2 regions of the Mariniluteicoccus flavus genome follow, and region 2 is predicted to be linked to the other one. Evidence: predicted binding sites of a transcription regulator. Region 2 holds the regulator's gene; the other holds the start of a gene.

The links. Region 2 encodes LexA, which represses DNA repair genes until DNA is damaged. Its sites were predicted from a motif close to TCGAACANNTGTTCGA; they were not measured.
Region 1: a site for LexA is predicted at 1,627-1,642, ahead of ACYVAG_RS14420 (DUF222 domain-containing protein). Genes of this name have one in related genera too.

Annotation. Positions count from the first base shown of each region.
Region 1 covers NZ_BAAHBN010000010.1:49,176-53,261, forward strand. Annotated here, with positions in the region: gene cobN (cobaltochelatase subunit CobN) at 1-820, opposite strand, end outside; cobalamin riboswitch at 875-949, opposite strand; gene ACYVAG_RS14420 (DUF222 domain-containing protein) at 1,719-3,275, shown strand; gene ACYVAG_RS14425 (precorrin-3B synthase) at 3,857-4,086, shown strand, end outside.
Region 2 covers NZ_BAAHBN010000012.1:65,221-69,306, forward strand. Annotated here, with positions in the region: gene ACYVAG_RS15445 (ABC transporter substrate-binding protein) at 1-58, shown strand, start outside; gene ACYVAG_RS15450 (FecCD family ABC transporter permease) at 55-1,140, shown strand; partial or broken gene ACYVAG_RS15455 (ABC transporter ATP-binding protein) at 1,137-1,699, shown strand; gene lexA (transcriptional repressor LexA) at 1,743-2,525, opposite strand; gene ACYVAG_RS15465 (hypothetical protein) at 2,796-3,164, shown strand; gene nrdR (transcriptional regulator NrdR) at 3,451-3,930, shown strand; gene ACYVAG_RS15475 (vitamin B12-dependent ribonucleotide reductase) at 4,028-4,086, shown strand, end outside.

The DNA.
Region 1 (4,086 bases), on a different contig from region 2:
GTACGTCCCACCCCTCGTCGTCGCCGCCGGCCTGCGCCGAGGCGGGCTTGGTGCCACCGGCGGCGAGCACGGTGGACACCAGTGCGTCGTAACCCGCGAGGTGGTCCAGGAGGTCGGAGGGCGCGTCGCGCAGGGAGGTCGCGAAGACGGGTACGCCGACCCCACCGGCCTCGTCGATGGCGCTGGCGAGGGCTTCCACGTATGCGGTGTTCCCCGCGGAGAACTGGGCGCGATAGAAGAGGACGGCGACACGGGGACGGGCCGCCTCCGGGTGACTGAGCGAGCCCTCACCATCACGTTGACTGAGCGAGCCCGCACCATCACGTTGACTGAGCGAGCCCGCACCATCACGTTGACTGAGCGAGCGAAGCGAGTCGAAGTCCCCCAGCACCCCCCACTCCGGCTGCTGCTGCACGGGATCGAAGCCGCGCCCGGTCAGCAGCACGGTGTCGGACAGGAACGCGTGCACGCCCTCGAGGTTCTCCCGCCCGCCCTGCGCGAGGTAGAGGTGGGCCTGCGCCGCCACGTTCACCGGCACGGTCGACAGCTCCATCAGGCTCGCGTCGGGCAGTTGCTCGCCGCCGAGCACGACGAGCGGCTTGGCGGCCGCGCGTACGGCTTCGAAGGTCTCCGGCAGCGACTGCACCGACCCCAGGAAGCGGAAGACCACGAGGTCGGCACCCTCGAGGAGCTGGGCGAGGCGGTCGGGGCCGACGCGGGTCGGGTTCGCGTACGTGTAGTCGGCATCGCACGCCCGGGCCGACAACAGATCGGTGTCGGAGGTCGACAGAAGGCAGACGGTGGGCACGGGCTCGGTCATGATTCTCCTCGCGGGATCCTCGTCCCGTGGTGGCGGATTGCGGGTGGTCGGCGGCAGTTCCTGGCTTCCTCGCGGATGGATCGCGGGGTCACAGTGGCGGGACCGTCCCGGATTCACACCGGGTTCCTGACGACGACGGGTTCACCCTAGCCGGACTCCTCCCGGGCCGGGGTTCGCGGCCCGGCGCGCGGTTGGGCGACCGATGCGACGAAGCCGTGTCGCCGACCCACGTTCTCCGAGCAACCACTTCGTCTCGGCCGCGGCGCGGCCTCGCTCAGCACAGGCTCCGCGAGACGAGGAGCAGGCGACCGATCCGAGGACTCGGGTCTCGCTGGCTGAGCGAGGAACGAGTCGAAGCCACTCTGGGGGTCACGCTGGCTGAGCGAGGAACAAGTCGAAGCCACTCTGGGGGTCACGCTGGCTGAGCGAGGAACAAGTCGAAGCCGCGGAAGCCCACGTTCTCCGAGCGAGCGCCAGCGAGACGAGGAGCAGGTGACTGATCCGAGGACTCGCGGTCACGCTGGCTGAGCGACGAAGGAGTCGAAGCCACCCCGTGTCGTCACGACGCTCTCCGAGCGAGCGCCAGCGAGACGAGAGGCAGGCCACCGATCCAGGGACTCGCGGTCACGCTGGCTGAGCGAGGAACGAGTCGAAGCCACCCCGTGTCGTCACGACGCTCTCCGAGCGAGCGCCAGCGAGACGAGGAGCAGGCCACCGATCCGAGGACTCGCGGTCACGCTGGCTGAGCGACGAAGGAGTCGAAGCCACCCGGCCGCGATCGCCTTCCACGGCAAGAGAAAAATAGTTCGAAAAACTTTTCGCGCACCGCTGTTCTGGACCCGAAATTGTCAGTGGGTCTTCCTAGGCTGGACCCATCACCACACCCCAGGGGGAAACCATGGACGATCTCACCGAACACCTTCTTGCGAAGGGAAAACCCGACCGCACCGCCGTCATCATCGGCCTCAAAGACGCCGCCGACCGCCAACGCCAAGCAGAGATCGACCAGATCTCGTTGATCGCTGCCGCAGCAAGGGCGTACTCATGGATCGACGAACCCCTTCACGACGACGATTCCGCACCATCGGTCCTCCACGGCGAACGCCTGATCGCCCTCGGCGGTGACGGCACCCCGCAGGTCGCCGAGTTCTGCACCCTCGAAGTCGGCCCCGCTCTCGGCATCTCGCCCGACGCCGCCGCCCAGCTGATCGCCGACGTCCTCGACCTTCGTCATCGTCACCCACAGTTGTGGGCGCTGGTGATCGACGGCTACGTCCGCGTCTTCGCGGCCCGCAAGGTCGCCCAACTCACCCGCACCCGTGAACTCACCCACAAGATGGCCGGTGAGGTCGACCGGAAGCTCGCCCCGTTCGCCCCGCAATACACCGTCACGCGGTTGCTGGCGCAGGCCGAACTGCTGTGTGATGTGGTCGATCCCGACGGCGCCGAGGAACGTCGGAAGGCCGCGCTCGAGCGGCGGTTCGTCACCGTGCGTGCTGGTGAAGCGGGCACCGCGCTCGTCACGGGCCAGGTCGACGGTCCCGCCGGCTTGCGGCTCGACCAGACCATCACCCAACTCGCGGGCATCCTCCGCCACGCCGGACACCGGGACTCGGCCCACGGTGATGGCACGGTGGCCGGGGGCGCGGATGTCGATCCGTTGGACCATCAGTTCGCAGTGCTCCGCGCCCAGGCACTCGAGCTCCTCGCCGACCCCGCCCGCGCGGGACGGGTCCTCGGCACGGGATCCCTCGACCTCGACGCTGCTGACGAGGCCGGCACGTCGTCTGGGTTGCCGTCGAGGAAGGACCTTCTTGAGCTCGTGGTCCACATCCGCCCGGACCAGGTCGACCGCGGTGCGGGCGGTGAGGTCACCGGCCTCGGGTCGGTCGTGCGTTCCCAACTCGACGCGCTCCTCGCGAACGCCGAGAAGGTCACCGTCCGGCCGGTCCTGGATCCGGAAGTGCCGCATGTCACGGTCGGCTACCAGCCGACCGAGGCGCAGAGGCGGGACGTGCTGCTGCGGGAGGAATACGAGGCATTCCCGTTCTCCACACGGCGCTCGGCCGGGAAGTTCATCGACCTCGATCACATCGTGGAGTTCCCCCTCGGCCAGACCTGCACCACCAACCTCACGCCGTTGTCGAAGCGCGTCCACCGGGCCAAGACCTTCGGCGGGTTCACCACCACCCCCGTCCGCCCCGGCGTGAAGCACTGGAAAACACCCACCGGACAGGAGTTCTGGACCACACCCCACGGCACCTACACCCGCAACCCCGACACCGACCTCATCATCGACCCGACCGGGACGAAGCGAAGGATCCGCCAAGCCACCCGACGAGCAGCCGAACTCGCCAAGCACCAGATCCGCGAAGAAGCCCAAGCTGCGGCCGCACGACTGTTCGCCCAGGTGAACCCTGCACTGATCCCCCTCATGAACAAGTCCGCCGCCTGAAGTCAACGGCACGATCACAGCCGCCGTCTTCGCTGACTGACCCGCCAGGAGATCCCGCCTGGCGGGCGCGAAGCCTGCCCCCAGCGAACCCGCACGCAGGTCGTCACCTCTCCTCGTCTCGCTGGCGCTCGCTCGGAGAACGTGGGGCTCCTCGACTCGCTGGCGCTCACTCGGAGAACGTGAACCAGCTCGCAGGTCGTCACCACTCCTCGTCTCGCGGAGCCTGTGCTGAGCGAGGCCGCCCGCGTCCGAGACGAAGTGCTCGCTCGGAGAACGTGAACCAGTCCGCAGGTCGTCACCCCTCCGGTCTCGCTGGCGCTGCTCGGAGAACGTGGCTTCGACTCCTTCGTCGCTCAGCGCGCGAACAGCGGTTGGGGCGTGGGCCGGGCGGCCGCGAGTTCGGCGAAGCGGCGTAAAGACGCCGCGAACCCAACGCGACCAAAGAACCCACGACCCGGCGTCCCAGCCGCAAGACGAAGCTCGCGGAGCCCGGCCCACGCCCCCGCCGCGCACCCAGCCGCAAGACGAAGCTCCCGAAACCCGGACCCCACCCCCACCGCGCCCCGCATAGGCTCGACCCCATGCCTGACCCCGCCATCGACCGCGGCCGCGAGGACCTCTGCCCCGGCATCCTCAAACCCTTCTTCGCCGAGGATGGCGCCATCATCCGCCTCCGCGCGCCCGGCGGCCGCGTCGATGTCGCGACCCTGCGTACCCTCGCCGAGCTGTCCCCCAGCCGCTTCGTCGGCCTCACCTCCCGCGGCAACCTCCAGCTCCGCGCCCTCCCCCAGCCCGTCCCCGCCGCGGTCGA
Region 2 (4,086 bases):
CTTCATGCCCTTCCGGGCCGAGGGCACGTTCCTGGTGAGCCTCGGCGAGGGCCGGTGACCGTGGCCGATGTTGCCCGGACCCGTCCCGACGCCCCCGAGGCCGCGGACGCGCCCCTGGCCGCCTGGCGGCGACGCGGTCGCCGGCGGGCACTCGTGCTGGTGGGGCTGGCGCTGACCGTCGTCGTGACCTTCTGGGTCTCGATGGTGGTCGGGCCCCTGCCGATCGGCCTCGGCGACGTGGTGGCGGTCCTGACCGACCCCGCGACCGATGCGCGGACGCGTACGGTGGTGCTCGACCTGCGGCTCCCACCGGCCCTGCTGGCCGTCCTGGTCGGCGCGGCGCTCTCACTGGCGGGCGTACAGATGCAGACGATCCTCGACAACCCGCTCGCCGAGCCGTTCACGCTGGGCGTGTCGGCGGCCGCCGCCTTCGGGGCGGCCCTGGCGATCGTGACCGGCGTGGTGCTGCCGGTCCTGGGCGCCTACACCCTCACGATGTCGGCCGCAGTCATGGCGCTGGTGGCGAGCGGGGTGATCGCGGGGGCGTCGCTCTGGCGTGGCGCGACCAAGGAGACGATGGTGCTGCTCGGCATCGCGCTCGTGTTCGGGTTCCAGGCGCTGTTGGCGCTGCTGCAGTATCGCGCCAGCACCGAGTCACTCCAGCAGATCGTGTTCTGGAGCCTGGGTTCCATGACGCGGGCCACCTGGCCGGCCAATGCGATCCTGGGGGCGGCCCTGGTCATTCTGGTCCCGCTGTTCTGGGCGAACGGCTGGCGGCTGACGGCACTGCGCCTGGGCGACGCCCGCGCGGCCTCGATGGGGGTCGACGTCGGCCGCGTCCGCGTGTGGACCCTGGTCGGAGTGTCGCTTCTGGCCGCCGCAGCCGTCTCGTTCGTCGGCATCATCGGGTTCATCGGCCTGGTCGGTCCCCACATCGCCCGGGCCCTGGTGGGCGAGGACCAGCGCTTCCTGATGCCGGGCTCGATGCTCGCCGGCGCCGCCCGCCTGTCGGCCGCCCACGCCGCGAACCAGGTGATCGTGCCCGGAGTCGTGGTCCCGGTCGGCATCCTCACCGCACTGGTCGGCGTCCCGGTCTTCGTGGGCCTGGTCCTCACCCGCCCGGGACGGGGAACCCGATGAGCGGGCTGGACATCCGCGGGGTCACCGCCGCGTACGGACGGCGGAGGGTTCTCGACGGGCTGGACCTACGGCTCGATGCGGGGGTGGTCGGGCTGTTGGGGCCCAACGGCTCCGGCAAGTCGACGCTGATCAAGGTGCTGGCGCAGCGCTCGCCGAGGTCGGGGTGGAGGCGTTGGCCGACCGCTGGCTCGGCGAGCTGTCGGGGGGCCAGCGTCAACTTGTGGGCGTGGCCCAGATGTTGGTGCGGGACCCGAGCCTGATGTTGCTGGACGAACCGACGAGTGCGCTCGACCTCCACCACCAACTCGGCGTGTTGGGGGTCGTGCGCCGGCGTGTGGATCGCGGGGGTGCAACGGCCGTCGTCGCGCTGCACGACCTGAACCTCGCCGCCCGGTTCTGTGACACCGTCGTGGTCCTGGATCGAGGGATCGTGGTCGCGGTCGGCGCGCCGTCGGAGGCCCTGACCGCGGACCGGCTCCGTGCCACGTGGCGGGTCGAGGCCGATGTGTATGCGCGTGACGGCGCCACGCAGATCGCGGCCAGGGGGCCGGTGGCCTGAGGAGCCTGGCCGCGGGCTGGCTTCTGACGTCTGCGGGACGGGGTCAGACCCGGCGCAGGACCGCCACGACCTTGCCCATGATCGAGGCGTGGTTGCCGTCGATCGGGTCGTAGGCCTCGTTGTGGGGCAGCAGCCACACCTGGCTGCCGTCCTTCTTGAACGTCTTGACGGTGGCCTCGTTGTCGAGCAGCGCCGCGACGATGTCGCCGTTGTTCGCCGTCTGCTGCTGACGCACGACGACCCAGTCGCCGGAGCAGATGGCCGCGTCGATCATCGAGTCGCCGCTGACCTCGAGCAGGAAGACCGTGCCCTCGCCCACGAGCTGCTTCGGCAGGGCGAAGACGTCCTCGATGCGCTCCTCGGCGAGGATGGGACCGCCGGCCGCGATGCGGCCCACGACCGGCACGCGGACGGCGTCGGGGAACGCGTCGTTGACGCCGGTGGCGTCGAACGACGTGTCGGGGTCGGCCTGGGGGAGCAGGACCTCCAGCGCGCGGGGGCGATGGGGGTCGCGTCGCAGGAAGCCCTTCTGCTCGAGCACCTTCAGCTGGTGGGAGACCGATGACGGGGACGCCAGCCCCACCGACTCGCCCATCTCGCGGATGCTCGGCGGATAGCCCCGCGTCTCGACCGCCGACTTGATGACCTCGAGGATGCGCCGCTGGCGCGCGGTGAGCCCGTCGGCGTCGGTGGGGCCGTCGGGGAGGGCGCTGACCGACGCGCCGGCTTCGATGAGCTGGGCGGTCACGTCCTCGCGGGTCGGGCGGCCACGTCGTCGTGGGGCCTTCGCGGGGCCGGGGGGCTGGGTGGTGTCGCGATCTGCCATGCCTCAACAGTAGGGCCCACGCGAGCACCAATCAAACATCTGTTCGAGTGTGTCGCGAGGTCTGTTCCGGGCCGTGTTCGGGTCCCTCGGGGCGGTCGGGGGCTGCGCGACGCGCCGTCCCCAGAAATTGTCAGACCCCCCTGATGGACTGCTCGGGCACTGGATCGCGGTTCGAACACCTGTTCCTGAACAGGACTTGTGTACGAATCGGATCTGGGCTACAAATGAACTCATCGAACACCCGTTCGATCACTTCCCGAGGAGATTCCGATGACCGCTCTCGCCGTTGATCGCCGCCAGGCACCCATTCGCGCGCGCCGTCCCGAGCGTCGCCCCACGCCTGCGGGTCCTGCCGTCCGGATCGACCGCAGCGTGCGGCCGGGCGCCCCCACCCTGAAGGGTGTGCCGCTGGCCGCCGCCGGCCAGTCGTCCACCCACGCCTGCTCCGCCGGGCGACCCGTCGCTCGCCCCCGCGTGTCGGTGGGGGAGGCGCCCGTGGTGGTCACCCGCTTGACCGACCGCGGCCTCGCCCTGGTTCTCGCCCTCGTCACCCTGGTCGTGATGGTCTCGCTGGGTTGTGTGGGCGCCACCGCGGCCCGCGTCATGTCCGAGCCGGCGGCGGTCTCCGCGCTGCGCTGACCTCGACGAGAGTTGCCCCGGCCGTGAATCCCGCGGCCGGGGCGCTGTCGTTTCGATCGGTGATCGACGCCGTGGAGCGAGCGCGGGACACGCGACGCGCCGGGTATTGCATTGGGGCCTGACGATGCCTACGATACCTACATCTAGTAGTTACAAGGCTGTGCTTTGTCCACAACTAGTGGTTGGTATCCACACACTGTCCACATCGGCGCACACAGGGTTATCCCCAGAAACCTCCGGATCCGTCCACAGGGGGCGTGCGCCACCGCAGGGAAGGAGGCGTCGCATGCACTGTCCCTACTGTCGGCACACCGACTCGCGCGTGCTCGACTCGCGCGCGGCCGACGACGGTGCCAGCATCCGGCGCCGTCGCCAGTGCCCCGTGTGCGAGCGACGCTTCACGACGCTCGAGCAGATGCAGATCGTCATCGCGAAGCGCTCGGGGGTCCTCGAGCCCTTCAACCGCGACAAGGTGATCAGCGGAGTACGGAAGGCCTGCAAGGGCCGCCCCGTCTCCGAGGAGCAGCTCGCTCGCCTCGGCCAGAAGGTCGAGGAGACCCTCCGCGCCAGCGGCCAGCCCGAGATCCCGGCCGACGAGGTCGGCGTCGCCATCCTGGGCCCGCTCCGCGAGCTCGACCAGGTCGCCTACCTGCGGTTCGCGAGCGTCTACCGCCAGTTCGACTCGGTCGAGGACTTCGAGTCCGAGATCGAGGCACTCCGCCGCGAGAGTCCCGCCGGGCTCCCACTGGAGCCCGCGCCGGCCTGACTGCCGCCGCGTTCCGCGTACGCACCACTCGACCACGCACGTCCTGAACCACCACCCGCCGCACGAGCACGAACCACCCGCACCAGAGGAGCAACCGATGACCGAAACCACCCGTGGCACGGGCCGCAAGGCCCCCGCGAAGTCGACGGGCCACCA